DNA from 2 places in the Cupriavidus sp. 05L411 genome. Region 2 is predicted to be linked to the other one. Evidence: predicted binding sites of a transcription regulator. Region 2 holds the regulator's gene; the other holds the start of a gene.
The links. The regulator FliA, encoded in region 2, starts transcription of late flagellar genes. The targets are predictions, from matches to a motif close to CTAAAGTTTNNNNNNNNNNNGCCGNTA.
Positions count from the first base shown of each region.

Region 1 (4,265 bases), on a different contig from region 2:
GCGATTGCCGCCGCCCTTGGCCTCACCTTGCTCATCTCGGTGCTGGATTTGATCCATGTCTGGTGGATCGGGGATGACTACTGGGACTCCTCCGTCACCCGCTACGTGTCGCTGATTTTCAGCCTGACCATGGGCTGGCTGCTGGTCGACCGCTACACGCGCGCCACGCGCATGCTGGCTGCCCTGAACCAGAAGCTGGACAGCGCGGTCTCCCGCAAGGAGCAGGAACTGCATGCGATGTACCGCCACTCCCGCGAAATGGAGCGCGAGCAGGCCACCCTGCAGGAGCGCGGCAGGATCATGCGCGATATCCATGACGGGCTTGGCAGCCAGCTGGTGGGCATGCTCTCCATGCTGCGCTCCGGCAGCCCTTCCACGCACACGTTGCAGCAACAGCTGCAGCATGCGCTGGATGCCCTGAAACTATCCGTCGACGCGTTGCAGGACACCGGCGGCGACCTGGCCACCGTACTCGGCAACCTGTGCCACCGGCTTGGCCCGCGGCTGGAGACGGCGGGATTGCGGGTGGACTGGCAGGTGGCGCGCCTGCCGGCGCTGCACGACCTGACGCCGCAGCGGGTGCGTGAGCTGCACTACCTGTTGCTGGAGGTGTTTTCCAATGCCATGCAGCATGCCAGCGGCAGCGCTATCCGGGTCTCGGCGCACCATGATGCCGCCCAGCAAACCCTGGTCATCGAGATCCACGACAATGGCCGCGGCTTTACGCCCGAGGCTGCCGCGCACGGTCGGGGATTGGGCAATATGCGCCGGCGTGCCGAAGCCATCGGGGCGGCGCTGGACCTGCGCTCTTCGGCGCAAGGGACGACCGTGCGGCTGACGTTTGCACTGGCGCCGCAGCCACCCGACTCCGCCGTTTAGCCCCCCGCACCCGTTTGATGTCAACCCGGGCGCGGGTAGCTCCGTTATCGGATTGCCGGAATCAGACCTTGATGTCGATGCTCTGGCCAAGGTGAGGGGGATTGCTGGCCGGGACGCTGACTTGCGGCATCGAGCCCAGCAGGGTTGCCACGCTCTGCGCCTGCAGGTCCAGCGACTTGCGCAGCATCATGGTGGGCACCGGATCGCCGCCCGAGTTGCTAGCCGCACTGACGAGGGAAATATCCATTGACTGGTCTTCCAGGTTGAAATTGAGGTTGAGATTGAAGCTACGTTCGAAGCTACGGCTGAAGCTACGATTGAAGCCACGATTGGCATTGAAGCCAGCGGGAAAGCGCACCTCCCAGCATCCATGTTGTCGGCCATCAACCGGGAATCTTTAGCGCGGTTGCCGCATTAGCGGGCCGCCCGCTTGGCATCCGGAACGTTTATCATAGGCAGCCTGGCCGCTTTGGCCGGGAAAGACCAGACAGCCAGCACCGTCAGGATGGCGGCTGAATCCGGCGAAACCAGTCACCAGAATGAACATCATGGGTCGGGCGCAAAACATTGCGGGAAGCGTCGCTATTTCGTGTTTGGCTTTTGGCATCTCGACGGATTGCCTGGCGCTGGATTCGGCCGAACTCTATGAGCGGGAATCGCCCAGCATCTGGGTGGTATCCGTCTTTGACGCGCAAGGCACGCGGTTCGGCCTGGGCAGCTCGGTGGTGATCGGGCCGGAGGAACTGGTCACCAACTGCCACGTGCTCAAGAGCGGCAAGTCCATCAGCATCCGACGCGAGAAGGTCACGTATGGCGCCAGCCTGGTGCACGCCGATGTCGAGCGCGACCTCTGCATCCTGCGCGCCAAGGGCCTCACCGCCCCGGCGGTAAAGATCGCGCCGCTGGCCGCGCTCAAGGTGGGGCAGAAGGTCTACGCCATCGGCGCACCGCGCGGCTACGAGCTGACGCTGAGTGATGGCCTGCTCTCCTCGCTGAACAAGGACGAGCGCGACCGCATCGTCCGCCTGCAGACCACCGCCCCGATCTCCCCAGGCTCCAGCGGTGGCGGCCTGTTCAACACGGACGGGCAACTCGTCGGCATTACCTACCTGATGCGGACCGACGCGCAGAACATCAACTTTGCCATTCCCGCGCAGTGGATCAGCGAAGTGCCGGCGCGGTCCGCGCTGGCGCTGCAGAAATTCCGTAGCGAGACGGCATCCGCCGCCCCGCCTGCCATGGCGCTCCCGCCTGGCCAGCCCGGGTTGCCTGGCCAGGGCGCCACGGCCTACGCCCCGGCCCGGCCCGCAGCCGGCCCGCCGGGCAGGCAACTGACCGGGGCCGAGCTGGCCAGCCATTTCACGCATCTTGGCAGGATCAATGCTATCGCGCCGTCCGGCGTTACGCTCTGGATGCAGGTCCGGGAAAGCGGCAGCCTGGATGTGACCAATTCCGTCAGCCGCGGCTATTCGTCCGGGCGCTACCGCATCGAGCCGGAAACCGGCCAGGTCTGCCTGGAGATGGCCAACCCGAATTTCAGCGTGATGCAAACGTGCTATCGGCTGACCGAGGCCGACGGACGCTATGTCATGCGATCCGCCACCAGTCCCTATTACTTTTCATACACGAAGTAGCGAGCGGGCGCCGGCCGCAGCCGCTCGCCTCGCCATTTATCTCTGGGCACAAGACATGGGAAACCGATATCGAAATAGCGCCCCCGTCGCGCTGGCCGTGGCGTCGATGCTGCTGGGCGGCTGCGCGCCGACCACCGTCGGCGTGACCAGCCGCGCCAGCGACTACACCGGCAAGCCCACCCGCATGTATGTGCTGGGCACTACCGGCATGGGGTGGAACAGCGACTTCTCCGCAGCGTTTGCGGCCAAGTTCCGCGAGGTGACCCGGCAGTGCGGCGTGGAATCGGCGTACGACGAGATCTCGGGGCTGGAGCTGGACTCGACCGCGCTGACCGGCAGGATGCGTACGTTCGCCGCCGATACGGTGCTGACCATCGCCAACGGCGGGGGCGTGGTCAATGCGTCCGGCGGCCGCCTGTCGATCGACTATGGCACGACGCTGACGGATGTCAGGCAGAACCGCGCGGTGTGGAAAGGCAAATACACGTTCAGCCGCGGCGGCACCATCATCCCGATCGAGGAACGCGCTGCAGTCCTGGCGATCGACATCACCAACAGCCTGAAGAAGGACCGCTTCCTCACCGGCTGCGCGCAGATCGCGCTGGGCCAGAATGGCCGGCTCGACCCGGCTGCCGTGCCGCATGCCGCCGCCGGCGGCGGCAATGGCCCGGCCGGCAGCACGAATACGATCAGCCAGGCCCGCCCGGCGCCCCCCGTCTCCGCGCCCGCGGGCCCCGCCACCGCGGCAACCCTGCGGGACCTGCAAGATTTGCTGCCACCGAAGTGACTGGCGCGGGCCGCAACGGGATCAAACGCCCAGCCCGGCCTCGTCCAGATCCGCGAACAGAATCGTGCCCGTTTCCGATTCGGTCACAAACACCTTGCGCGGCTGCCCCGGCTCAACGGCGGGCTGAAACGCCAGGTTGGTGGTGGTTGCGCCCGCCGGGCTGGCGAGGATCGCCTCGGGCTCGCCACGCTTGCTCAGCACCCACACGCAGCCCAGGCTGGCATGCGCCACAAACAGCCGGTCGCGGCTGTCGATGGCCATGCCGTCGGGGCCGCTGGTGCCGTAGAACGTAAAGAACTGCCCCACCTTCGACACGCTGCCGTCGGCCTGCAACGGCACGCGCCACACGCAATTGCCGCGCGTGGCCGCCACGAACAGCACCTTCTCGTCGCAGGACAGCGCCAGGCCGTTGGGGCTGGGCACATTGCCCAGCAGCAGGTCCAGCTGCCCACCGGGCCGCAGGCGATAGACGCGACCCGTGGGATCGTGCAGGCCGGTCTGGCCCTGATCGGTGAAATACAAGTCGCCATTACGGGAGATCACGAGGTCGTTCACGCCCTTGAACTGCTCCGCGTTGCGCCGTCCCAGCAAGGTGGTCACCTCGCCCGTGTCCACGTTGACGCGCAACAGGCCGTTGCGATAGTCCGCCACCACCAGTTCGCGCGCGTTCAGGAACTTCATGCCATTGGGCTCGCCCTTGTACTCGGCGACCAGCGACCATTCCCCGGCCGGCGAGATGCGCAGGATGCGCCCGTACGGGATGTCCGTCACGTACAGGTTGCCCGCGGGGTCGAATACCGGCCCCTCCAGGAAGCTGTCGATGCAGGCTCCGCCCTTGTTGGCATCAGCCCATTCGGAGCGCACGCCGGTCTTGCGCAAATGCGCCGGCATGGCCGAGAAGACCTGGAGGGATATCTCCCTGGGCACCGTTCTGAAGTACATGTTCGTTCCTTGTTGTCCTGGCG
Region 1 covers NZ_JBFTOQ010000030.1:28,446-32,710, reverse strand. The annotation lists gene AC1DQR_RS28345 (sensor histidine kinase) at 1-879, shown strand, start outside; gene AC1DQR_RS28340 (YjfB family protein) at 941-1,237, opposite strand; gene AC1DQR_RS28335 (S1C family serine protease) at 1,473-2,513, shown strand; gene AC1DQR_RS28330 (hypothetical protein) at 2,569-3,300, shown strand; gene AC1DQR_RS28325 (SMP-30/gluconolactonase/LRE family protein) at 3,322-4,242, opposite strand.
Region 1: AC1DQR_RS28340 (YjfB family protein) is a predicted target of FliA. The motif match lies at 1,254-1,280, and genes of this name have one in related genera.

Region 2 (11,722 bases):
GGTCAGGTCCATCGCGATGGCCAGGGGCGCCGCACCGTTGGCAGCGGCAATGTTGATGGCGGTGGTAGCGCCGGCGGCCGGCGACTGCAGCGTGCCCTTCGAGTCGAACTTGAGCGTGATCGGCGCGCCAACCACATTGCCCGCCGCATCGGTCAGGTTCATCGTCCAGTCGGTGCCGCCGCCGCCCGCTGCCGGGAACGTGCCCGCGCCGGGCGTGCCCGTGGAGAAGTACGCGGTGAGCTGCTTGGCATTGCCCAGCGAGTCATAGACAGTGACGCCGGAGCTGTAGTTGTACATGCTCGATGTCGGCAGCGCGGCCGGCGTGCTGGCGAACGGCGTGGTCGGTACGGTGCTGCCGGAGTTCAGGTTGAAGGAGATGCCGAGGGTGGTGGTCGCCTTGGCGGCCATCGTGGTGTTCGGCACCACCAGCGGCTGCGGCTGCACAGCGCCGCCGCCCGTCGTGCCTGCCGGGTAGCCGGTCAGTTTCAGGCCTTGCGCGTTGGTGATGCTGCCGTCCTGCTGGCGCTGGAACTGGCCGTTGCGCGAGTAGAAGACCGAGCCCGAGGAATCGGTCAGGCGGAAGAAGCCGTTGCCATTGGTGATGGCCACATCGAGCGCACTGCCGCTCGACTCGATATTGCCCTGGTTGAACGACTGCACCACCGAATTCACGGTCGTGCCCAAGCCGATCTTGGTGCCGGCGTACACGTCGGCGAACTGCGCGGTCGATTGCTTGTAGCCAACCGTGTTGGCGTTGGCGATGTTGTTGCCGATGACGTCCAGATTCGATGCGGCGGCATTGATGCCGCTTACCCCTTGACCGAAACCCATGATTTTCTCCTAGTTACCTGACATCCTGCCGGCGCGTCTCGCGCGTGGCCACGTGATTAAAGAATGCGGCGAACGCCGTCGACCGGCGCGGTGCGGCCGCCGCCGATGTCGACCAGCACGCCCGTGGAGTCGCCACTGATGCTGTTGACCTTGCCGTAGACCAGCGCGACCGGCACGACATCCTTGCCGTTAGCGGTGGCGGTGACCTTGAAGCTGTAATCGCCGTCGGCAACCGCGACGCCCGCATCGTTCTTGCCGTCCCAGGCGATATCGTGCACGCCTGAGGTCTGGCCCTTCATGTCGATGGTGCGCACCACGTTGCCGTCCTTGTCGAGCACGCTGACCGTGACCGCGTCGGCTGTCGCCGGCAAGTCCACGCCGATCTGGCCCGGCACGCCGCTGGCCACCGTGGTGGCATTGCCCGGCACCATCACGGTGTGGCCAATCAGCGCTGCCGAATCCATCGCGCGGCTCGCGCTGACTTGCGACAGCAGCGAGTTCAGCGTGGTGTTCAAGGTCTGCATGCCGCTCACCTGGCTGATCTGCGCGAGCTGCGAGGTCAGCTGCGAGTTGTCCATCGGGTTGAGCGGATCCTGGTTGTTCATCTGCGTGACCAGCATCGTCAGGAAGCTGTTCTGCAGGTCAGCGGCGGAGGCGCTGCCGCTTTGCAGGGTATTGGCGATCCCGGCGGCGCTGGTGCTGCTGCCTGTGGAGGAAGTCGTGGTCATTGCGTATCCCGGTTTTACTGACCGATGGTCAGCGTCTTGAGCATCATGTTCTTGGCGGTGTTGAGGACTTCCACGTTGGCCTGGTAGGAACGCGAGGCCGAGATCATGTTGACCATCTCCTCCACCGGGTTAACGTTTGGCATCGTGACGTAGCCGTCGGCATTGGCCAGCGGATGCGTGGGGTTGTGCACCATGCGCGGGGGCGACGGATCTTCCATCACGCCCTCCACCTGCACACCGCCCACGTCGTTCTGGCCTGGTGTGGCGGCAAGGCCGAACACCACTTGCTTGGCGCGGTAGGGCTGGCCGTTGGGGCCGACCGCACTGTCGGCATTGGCCAGGTTGGACGCGGTCACGTTCATGCGCTGCGACTGCGCAGCCATGGCCGAGCCGGCGACTTCGAAGATGTTCATTGCGGGCATGGCGTGCTCACTGCTGGATGGCCGACAGCATGGTCTTGATCTTGGCGCTCATCACGGTCAACCCGGACTCGAAGTGCACCGCATTGTCGGCAAAGGCGACGCGCTCGGTGTCCATCTCGACGGTATTGCCATCGATGCTCGACTGCATCGGGATGCGGTAGTCGAGTTGCATCTTGTCGGCGAACGCAGACGTCACGCCCGGCAGATGGCGCACCGAGGTGGTGGACAGCGACACGCCTTCGGCTTGCTTTCCGCGCTCGACGCTTTGCGCCAGCGTGCTGGAGAAATCGAAGTCACGCGCCTTGTAGCCGGGTGTGTCGGCGTGGGCGATATTGGAGGCAATCACAGATTGCCGCTGGGTCCGCAAGCTCAGCGCTTCTTGTTGGAAGCGCAACGCCGCATCGAGTCTGTCAATCATGTCTGTGTCTCGCTGGAGGGGGAGAGCAACGAAGGTCGACCTTCTTCAGGTGTGCCATCTTAGGGGCGGCCCCTTCATGCCAATCGCACGAATAGAGCAAAGAAGACCGCGCATTTCGACTCGAGCAAGAACGTGGGGCTGCCTACAATAGGACCCGTTGACACGCACGCGGCACCCGCTTTCGCGGTGCGGTCCGCGTCGTTTCCTTGCCTGGATGTACACATGAACCCTCGTTTCCGGGCCGCCGCGGCGCGCGCCCTGCTCTGCGTGCTGGCCGCCGGCGGCACGCTGCCCGGCAGCGCCGGCGCGGCGCCGCCCTCGCCGTTTCCCGAAGACCCGGTGCGCGCCGCGGTCGAACAATTCCTTGAACGCCAGACTGCCGGCCTGCCCGGCAAGGCCACCATCCAGGTGGTGCCGCCTTCGGGCGGGCGCGCGCCGGATTGCCCGCTGCCCGAGCCGTTCCTGCCGCCGGGCGCGTCCCCCTGGGGCCGGGTCTCGGTCGGCGTGCGATGCGCCGGCGAGCGCCCCTGGACCCGCTACGTGCAAGCGCGCGTGTCGGTGGTGGCCGATTACTATGTGGCAGGGCGTAACCTGATGCCCGGCGAGCCCATCGATGCGGCCGATATGGAAGTCCGCCAAGGCGACCTGGCGTCGCTGCCGCGCGCGGTGGTGACGGATCCCGCACAGGTGACCGGCGCGGTAGCGGCCAACCGCATCGCCATGGGCTCGCCAATGCGGATGGATCTGCTGAAGAAAGCCATTGCCGTACGCCAGGGCCAGAACGTGACGGTGCTGGTGGAGGGCGACTCGTTCCAGCTCAGCAGCGAAGGCAAGGTCATGGCCGAGGCTGCGGTGGGCAACAACGTCCAGGTGCGGCTCAAGAGCGGTCAGGTGGTCAATGCGCTGGTGCGCAACGGCGACACGGTGGTGCTACAGCAATAGGAAATCGGGACGGCGACGCCTGGAGTTGCGTACGCGTCTCATGAGCCGGCTCATGAGACAATATCGCGCGCTCCGGGGCCGGAAAAACGGCGCCGCGGCGTCGCAATTCGACCTAAAGTTTCGGCCCAAGCATCCGATAAGCCAAAGGTACCCAGCAAGGAATCATCGTGAAGATCAATCAGACCACCTCGTCGAGGCCGAGCGACGCCATCGAGGGCGCCGTGCGCAGCGTGGCCGGCGCCCCCGGATCGACGGCTGCCCCGGAGACGTCCAGCGTACGCGTCAGCAGTCCCCTGTCGGCCCAGGTGCGCGAGATCGGCGCGCGCATGGTAGAAGACCATGACGACGATATCGACACCGCCAAGGTCGAAGAGATCCGCCAGGCCATCTCCGAAGGCCGCATCAAGATCGACCCAAGCAAGATCGCCGACGGCCTGCTCGCGTCCCTGCGCGAACTCAGCGGCGGCGCCTGACACCGCGGCTTGCTACGGGCCGCATCGCCAACCCCACCCTAAGATAGGCAAGCCATGAGCCAGTCCCTGATCCAGAACCTGCGCCGCGAGACCGAGCTCGCGCAGGAGTTCGCCACCGTACTAGGCGAAGAAAGAAGCCTGATCAAGACTGGCGATTACCAGGCCCTTGCCGGGCTGCTGGAACGCAAGGTAGAACTGGCTGGATTGCTGGGCGCCCTGACGCGCACGCGCGAGGCGCAGATGGGCGCCATGGGAATTCGCACCGGCGCGGGTGGCCAGCTGTTCGGACGCCAGATCGATCCGTCGGTGGAAGCCGCATGGCGGACGCTGGTATTTGCGGCACGCGCTGCAAGCGACGCCAATGCCCTGAATGCCGCGGTTGTGGATGCGCATCTCGAGTTCACCGAGGAAGCGATCCTGGCGTTGCGGCAACGGGGTGATAACACGACGCTCTATGGGCGCGACGGGCGCGCGCAGACCGGGCCGCAAGGGGTCAGTCTGGCGACTGGTTGAATTAGGTAACGGTTGAGTTGGGTAGTTTGTGGCTTCTCGTTCTTGCGAGTGCCCGCCCTCTCCCCCGGCCCCGCTCCCACAATTGGGAGAGGGCAGAGCAATCCAGCGGGAACAGAAGACGATTCGGTGTAGCCGTGATTGCCGCCCGGCTGGGGTAGCGGGACTGCAGTTGCGGTTAAGCAACCCTGCCCCCTCACCGAAACCCAACCGTCACCGCATTGGCCTGCCCAATCAAAACCGGCGTCAACGCGCCCTTCCCCGGCACCTGAAAAGCGAACACAAAGCCCTTGGCGGCGTCATCCCCGCTAAACGCCTCGGTCAGACCCTCAGCTCCCGAAAGCAATACACATCGTTGCGCATTGCATAGGTAAGCCTGCAGTGCATTCGGCGGCGTACGCGAGAAGCTATAGCGCCACCGCACCGTCGTGATCACGCCCTGCGCCTGCGGTAAATAACCTGTCGGTGAAATCGGGACGGAAACGGTGCGCAAGCCTTTGCTGTACAGCGCAGGCCCGTTCACCGAAGCCGACCAGCTATGCAGCGCCTGCCCGCCAGGCGCTGCCAGTGCCGGGCAGCACGCCACGGCCAGTGCCGCCGCGGTGAAGCGCTTGGGCCAGTTGCTCACAGCAATCCGCGCAACTGCGAACGCAGCCGTGTAATCGCCTGGCTACGGATCTGGCACACGCGCGACTCGGTGACTTCCAGCACCGCGCCGATTTCCCGCAGGTTCAGCTCCTGGTCATAGCACAGCGACAGCACCAGCTTCTCCCGCTCCGGCAGGCGCTCGATGGCGCGGATCAGCGCTTGGCGCATGCCGCTCTCCATCAGCACTGTGAGGGGGTTGCCGTCATCGCTCACGCTCAAGTGCCGGTCCAGGAAGTCTTCTTCGCCGGAGCGCTCGAAGTCTTCATAGTGCAGCAACTGGCAACCATAGACCTCGTTGAGCAGCGTCTGGTATTCGTCGAGCGGCAGCTCCAGCTCCTGCGCCACTTCGGAATCGAGCGGCGCACGGCCCAGCGTTTGCTCCAGGCCGCGCACGGTACGCTCGATCCGCCGCGTGAACTGGCGCAGGCTGCGCGACTGCCAGTCGTTGGCGCGCACCTCGTCGAGCATGGCGCCGCGAATGCGCTGGCTGGCGTAGGTCTCGAAACGCGCACCGTGGGTGTCTTCATAGCGCTTGGCGGCGTCGAGCAGGCCAATCATGCCGGCCTGGATCAAGTCATCAAGCTGCACGCTGGCAGGCAGCTTGGCTGCCAGTTGCAAGGCGATACGACGCACCAGCGACGCATGCGCCGTCACGGTATCAGTCTGTTCGAGCTTTCCCTGAATCGTATACATGGTGGAATTCTCGTGAGTCCTAGCTTGCAGGTCCCGGCGCTTAAGCCAGGGCCGTGGCCGTCGGCACCATCGGCACCGACAGGGTTGAACGGGGATCGGTAGACATTGGCCAGCTGGCAATGCCCGTGGCAATTCGGCGTAGTGCGGCAGTGGCGGGCGCGGCCGGGAAGGCCTCGACCACGCAGCGGCCCAATGCGGTACTGCGCTCAACCAGCGGATCGTGCGGCAGGCTGCCCGCGGGGCTGGCCTCAACGCCAAGGTACTGGCTGGCGGTACGGGCCAGGTTGCCCAGCACCGCATTGGCGGCGGCGTCCCCGGCGGCGGCATTGATCACCAGGTGGAAACGCCGGCAGGCGTACAAGTGATTGAGCTGCTTGATGCAGGCGTATGCGGCTTTGATCGAGGCCGGCTCCGCACGCAGCACCACGATGAGGTTGTGCGCCGCGCCAGCCATTTGCGACAAACCGCCATCCGCATCGCTGCGGGCGTCGCTGAGCACCGTGCGAAACGACTTGAGCAACTGCAGGTCGCCATTGGCCTGGGGGCTGCCCGGCAGCACGGCGATGGTGCCGGCGGGACGCTTGCCGAGCGCAGCATCGAGCGTCACCGCGCCACCCAGCACCGCGGCCAGGGTGCCTTCCGGCATGGCGCCGGCAAGCCGCGTGGCGCGGGCGCCGAAGCGGTCCTCATCGACGAGCAGTACGCGTTCGCCTTGCAGGGCAAGGGCGTTGGCCAGCCCCAGTGCCACCGTGGTGGCGCCGGCACCGGCATCGCTTGCGACCACGGCAATGCGGCGCGTGGCGCGTGGCGCCAGCATGCGCCGCAGGCTTTCCGCCTGGTCGGATGCGAGTGAATTCACGGCTTATTCTCCCTGCGCCAGCGTCTCGAACACGCGGCTGCCGCTCATGCGCGCCTCGAGCAGGCCGCCGGCGCCGCCCAGTTGGAACGTCTCTGGCGGGGCTTCCTGAACAGCGGGCTGCGTGGCGCGGCCGCCGCGGGCCGGATAGTTTTCCAGCACGTCGAGCAAGGCCAGCAGGCGGCCGATACCTTCGACCAGCACGGCGGCGCCGCAAGCCTGGCGAGCCGGCGCACGGCCGGTCAGTCGGGCCAGGAACGCGCCGACCGAATCGTCGCTGGCCTGCTCGAGGCGCAGCGCGGCCACGCCCATCTGCAGCGCGAGCAAGCGGGCGCAGGCCTGCGCTTCAGCCTGTGCGGGTTCATTGCCGCCGTCGCCTTGGCCCAGGTGGTCCAGCGCATGGCGCAGCGTGCGCAGTTGCGCTTCGCCGGCTTCGGCCCAGCGGGCCCAGCGGGCCAGTTGTGCGCCCTCGGCCGACAGCGCCGGGTCGCACAGCAGATAGTGCACGGCGAGCGTCTGGCCGTTCTCGCGGTCGACCACGCGTGACACCAGCAAGCCTGCCTCGGTACCGCCCTCGGCGGCGGAGCGGGCGCCGCGTGCCTGGCCTTCGAGCACCCGTACCGGGCTTTGCGCGATCCACTGCACAGCATCGCGGCCGCGATAGTCCATGTCTTGCACGGCGTGGAAGGTCAGCGTCTCGGCCAGCGCGTCGAGCTTGACGGCAGCCCCGCCGCTGGCCACGCGGGTGGTCTTGCGCGCGGTGGCCAGCCAGCGCTCACCTGCTTGCTGCCAGCGTGCCAGCATGGGGGCGGCAGGCATGGCGTCGAGTACGTTGACCACGGTACGGGCGGCGGCGATGGCAGCGCACAGCGTGGCGGCATCGGCTTCCCATCCGCCTTGGCCGCCCTGCAGCGCCGGGCCGGTGCGGCCGGCGGGCGCGGCGGCGGCCGCCAGCGGCAGGCCGTCGCGGTCCGCCAGGAACAGCGTGTGTTGCCAGGGGCGCGGCGCGCGCCGTCCCGCCACCGGCGTGGCCACCGTGGCGCTCAGCGACAGCACGAAGCGGTCGCAATGGCGGGCGAGGTCGCGGCAGGCGGCCTCGCGCACTTGCTGCGCCATCAGGCGCGGCGAGGATGCGCTCTCATTGCGTTGCTGCCACAGCGAGCGGACCAGTTCAAAGCTATAGCTGCCAGCGTTCAGTTGCTCCACGCAATCGCCCACCGCGTTGGCGCTGTCGGTCAGCGAGCGCAGCATGCCGTCGGCACCGCCGGGGCTGGCCGCGCGCGTGGCTTCGCCATCGTCCTGCGCGGGCATGGCGCGGCGCGCGGCTTCCGCGTCGGCAAACACCGAGCCGCGGCGCGGCGTCTGGAAGGCACGCTCGACAAGGGCCGCGCCGTTGGCGAGCTCAAGGTGCTCGGGCACGCGCTGGCCGGTCGAGGCGTAGTACACCGGCAGGCGGTGGCGGATCACCACGTCGAGCACGGAGCCCAGGTGCGTGGCCTCGTCCAGCTTGCTGACGATGCAGCCGTCGATGCCGCCGTCGGGCGTGGCATCGTGGCGGTAGGCGTGGACGACTTCGTTAAGCGTGTCGCCGTGGCTGGCGCCGTTGAGCAGCAGGATGCGCTGCACCGGCGCCTGCACGCCGGCCAGCATGGCAATCTGCTCGGACAGGTTGCGGTCGCGCTGGCTCATGCCCACGGTGTCGATGATCACCAGGTGCTTCTCGGTCAGCGCCGCAAGCGCAAAGCGCAGGTCGGCCGCGTCCTTGACCGCGTGCACGGGCACGCCAAGGATGTCGCCGTAGATGCGCAATTGCTCGTGCGCGCCAATCCGGAACGTGTCGGTGGTCAGGAGCGCCAGGCGTTCCGGGCCGTGCTTGAGCACGAAGCGCGCGGCCAGCTTGGCGGTGGTGGTGGTCTTGCCAACGCCGGTAGGGCCGACCAGCGCCAGCACGCCACCCTGGGCAAAGAGCGCATCTTCGTCGTTCAGCACCGGCACCTTGCGCGCAAGCTCCTGGCGGATCCAAGTCATGGCAGCAGGCCGGTCATGGCCCAGCGGCAAGTGGCCCAGCAGCGAACGGGCGAGCTGCCCGGAGAAGCCAGCGGTCACTAACCAGGTAAACAGCGAATCGCGCAACGGGTCTCCGCCGATCGACGGCAGGCTGTGCGTGCCCACGCCGGAGAACTGGCGCTCCATCATGGCGCGCATGGTCTGCAGCTCGCCGCGCAGGTCGCCAAGGGCGCCGTCGACAGCGACCGCGGCAGCCGGCGGCGGCGTGAATACCGGCGCGTTGCTGGAGATGGCGCCGAGATCGGTGTCGCGCATCGCGACAATCTCCACGCCACCTTCAACGGTGCGGTTGGACAGCACCACCGCGTCCGGTCCCATCGCCTCGCGCACCTGGCGCAAAGCCTCGCGGCCATTGGCCGCCACGAATTTAGCTACGCTCATTTTGCGAAACCCCTCACGCTGTGCCACCGATCATGGCGGTGATCCTGATATTTCGGTTGTCCGGCACCTCGGCATGCGAGAGCACCTTGAGTTGCGGCATGGTCCGGCGCAGGAAGCGCGCCAGCAACGGGCGCAGCGGATGCGGCACCAGCAGCACCGGATCCAGCCCCAGATGTTCTTGCCTGGTCACCGCGCCTTGCGTCTGCTGCAGCAGTGCATCGGCCAGGCCCGGCTCGATGCCGCCGCCATTAGTGAGCGCTTGCGACAGCACGCGCTCCAAGCCAGCGTCCAGGCCGATGACCTGGAGGTCGGCGCCGTTGGGGAACCACTGCTGGGTGATGGCACGGCCCAGCGCCACGCGCACCAGCGAGGTGAGCTCGTTGGGATCGCTGACCTTCGGCGCGTGCTCGGCCACCACGTCCAGCACGGTGCGCATGTCGCGGATCGGCACGCTTTCGTCCAGCAGGTTCTGCAGGATCTTCTGCAACGCGGTGAGCGTGATGACCTTGGGAACCAGGTCTTCGGTGAGCTTGGGGGATTCCTTGGCGATGCGGTCGAGCAGCGCCTGCACTTCCTGGCGGCCAAGCAGTTCAGCCGCGTGCATGTGGATCAGGTGGTTGAGGTGGGTCGCCACTACCGTGCTTGCGTCCACCACGGTGTAGCCGTAGGTCTGCGCCTGTTCCTTGAGGCCGCTCTCGATCCACACCGCGGGCAGGCCGAAGGCCGGGTCCTGGCTGGGCGTGCCCGGCAGCGCGCCGGACACCTGGCCGGGGTTGATCGCCATCCACTGCCCGGGCGCGGCTTCGCCGCGGCCGATCTCGACGCCCTTGAGCGTGATGCGGTAGGCGTTGGGCTTGAGTTCCAGGTTGTCGCGGATATGCACCACCGGCACCAGGAAGCCGATCTCCTGCGCCACCTTCTTGCGGATGCTCTTGATGCGCCCGAGGAGCTCGCCGTTCTGCGCGCGGTCCACCAGCGGGATCAGGCGATAGCCCACCTCCATGCCAAGCGGATCGACCAGGGTGACATCGTCCCAGCTGGCTTCGGTCGATTCCGGCGCCACCGCGGGAGCGCGTTCCTCGCGCGTCTTTTCCTGCGCCTGCGCCACGTCGCGGCGTGCCACATAGCGGCCGAACCACACCAGCGCGCCGGCAAAGGCCAGGAAGGCGAAGTGCGGCATGCCCGGGATGATGCCCATCATGCCAATGATGGCGCCGGTCAGGTAGAGCACGCGCGGATTGGAGAACAGCTGGCCGGTCAGTTGCTGGCCCACATCCTGCTCGTTGGAGACCCGCGAAACGATCACACCCGCAGCGGTGGAAATCACCAGCGCCGGGATCTGTGCGACCAGGCCATCGCCAATGGTCAGCAGCGTGTAGTTGCGCACCGCGGTTGCGAAGTCCAGGTCATGCTGCACCATGCCCACCACCATGCCGGCGCCGACGTTGATGAACATGATCATCAGGCCCGCCACGGCATCGCCGCGCACGAACTTGCTGGCACCGTCCATCGCGCCGTAGAAGTCCGATTCCTGCGAGACCTCGGCGCGGCGCTTCTTGGCGCCGTCTTCATTGATCAGGCCAGCGTTGAGGTCGGCGTCGATCGCCATCTGCTTGCCGGGCATGGCGTCGAGCATGAAGCGCGCGCCAACTTCAGCGATACGCCCCGCGCCCTTGGTAATGACCATGAAGTTGATCACCACCAGGATCGCGAACACCACGATGCCCACCGCGAAGTTGCCGCCGACCAGGAAGTGGCCGAAGGCCTCGATCACCTTGCCCGCGGCATCCGGCCCGGTGTGCCCTTCCATCAGCACGACCCGGGTCGAGGCCACGTTGAGCGACAGGCGCAGCAGCGTGGTGAACAGCAGCACCGCCGGGAAGGCGGCGAAGTCCAGCGCCTTCTGGGTGTACATGCCCACCAGCAGCACCATGATCGACAGGGCGATGTTGAACGTGAACAGCAGATCCAGGATAAAGGGCGGCAGCGGCAGGATCATCATGCCGAGGATCATGATGATCAGCAGCGGGCCGGCCAGGGCCTTCATCTGCCCGCCTGTCTGGCCCCCCGGCAGTTTGAACAGCGAGGTCAATGCGTTCATGCTTGGCTTTCCGGTACGACTAACTCGTCAGGCACCAGCAGATCGGAGGGTGCCGCCGGATGCGGGCCGCTGCTGTGGTGCCAGTGCTTCAGTTGATAGACCCAGGCCAGGACTTCGGCCACGGAGGTGTACAGGCCGGCAGGGATTTCCCTGCCCAGCTCTACGTGACGATGCAGTGCGCGCGCCAGCGGCGGCGCGGACAGCAACGGCACGCCGTTCTCGACGGCAATCTCGCGGATGCGCGCGGCAACGGCGTCACTGCCCTTGGCGACCACGCGCGGCGCGCTCATGCGCCCTTCTTCGTAGCGCAGCGCCACGGCAAAGTGGGTGGGGTTGGTGACCACCACATCCGCCTTCGGCACTTCCGACATCATGCGGCGCTTGGCCATGGCACGCTGCTGCTGGCGGATGCGCCCCTTGATGTGCGGGTCGCCTTCGCTGTCCTTGTGCTCCTGCTTGACCTCTTCCTTGGTCATGCGCAGCTTCTTGTAGAAGGTCCAGTACTGCCAGGGCACATCGAGCGCGGCCACCAGCACCAGCGAACCCGCCACCATCGCGGAGCAGCTCAGCACCATCTCCAGCATGTGCAGCAGCGCTTCGTGGATCGGCGCGCTCATCAGCGCGATGGCCTCGGGCAACCGCCGCCACAGCA
Region 2 covers NZ_JBFTOQ010000005.1:195,353-207,074, forward strand. The annotation lists gene flgE (flagellar hook protein FlgE) at 1-831, opposite strand, end outside; gene AC1DQR_RS07820 (flagellar hook assembly protein FlgD) at 888-1,559, opposite strand; gene flgC (flagellar basal body rod protein FlgC) at 1,574-1,981, opposite strand; gene flgB (flagellar basal body rod protein FlgB) at 1,989-2,399, opposite strand; gene flgA (flagellar basal body P-ring formation chaperone FlgA) at 2,622-3,341, shown strand; gene flgM (flagellar biosynthesis anti-sigma factor FlgM) at 3,509-3,814, shown strand; gene AC1DQR_RS07845 (flagella synthesis protein FlgN) at 3,869-4,327, shown strand; gene AC1DQR_RS07850 (flagellar protein FlhE) at 4,521-4,952, opposite strand; gene AC1DQR_RS07855 (RNA polymerase sigma factor FliA) at 4,949-5,665, opposite strand; gene AC1DQR_RS07860 (MinD/ParA family ATP-binding protein) at 5,706-6,524, opposite strand; gene flhF (flagellar biosynthesis GTPase FlhF) at 6,528-8,969, opposite strand; gene flhA (flagellar biosynthesis protein FlhA) at 8,983-11,070, opposite strand; gene flhB (flagellar biosynthesis protein FlhB) at 11,067-11,722, opposite strand, start outside.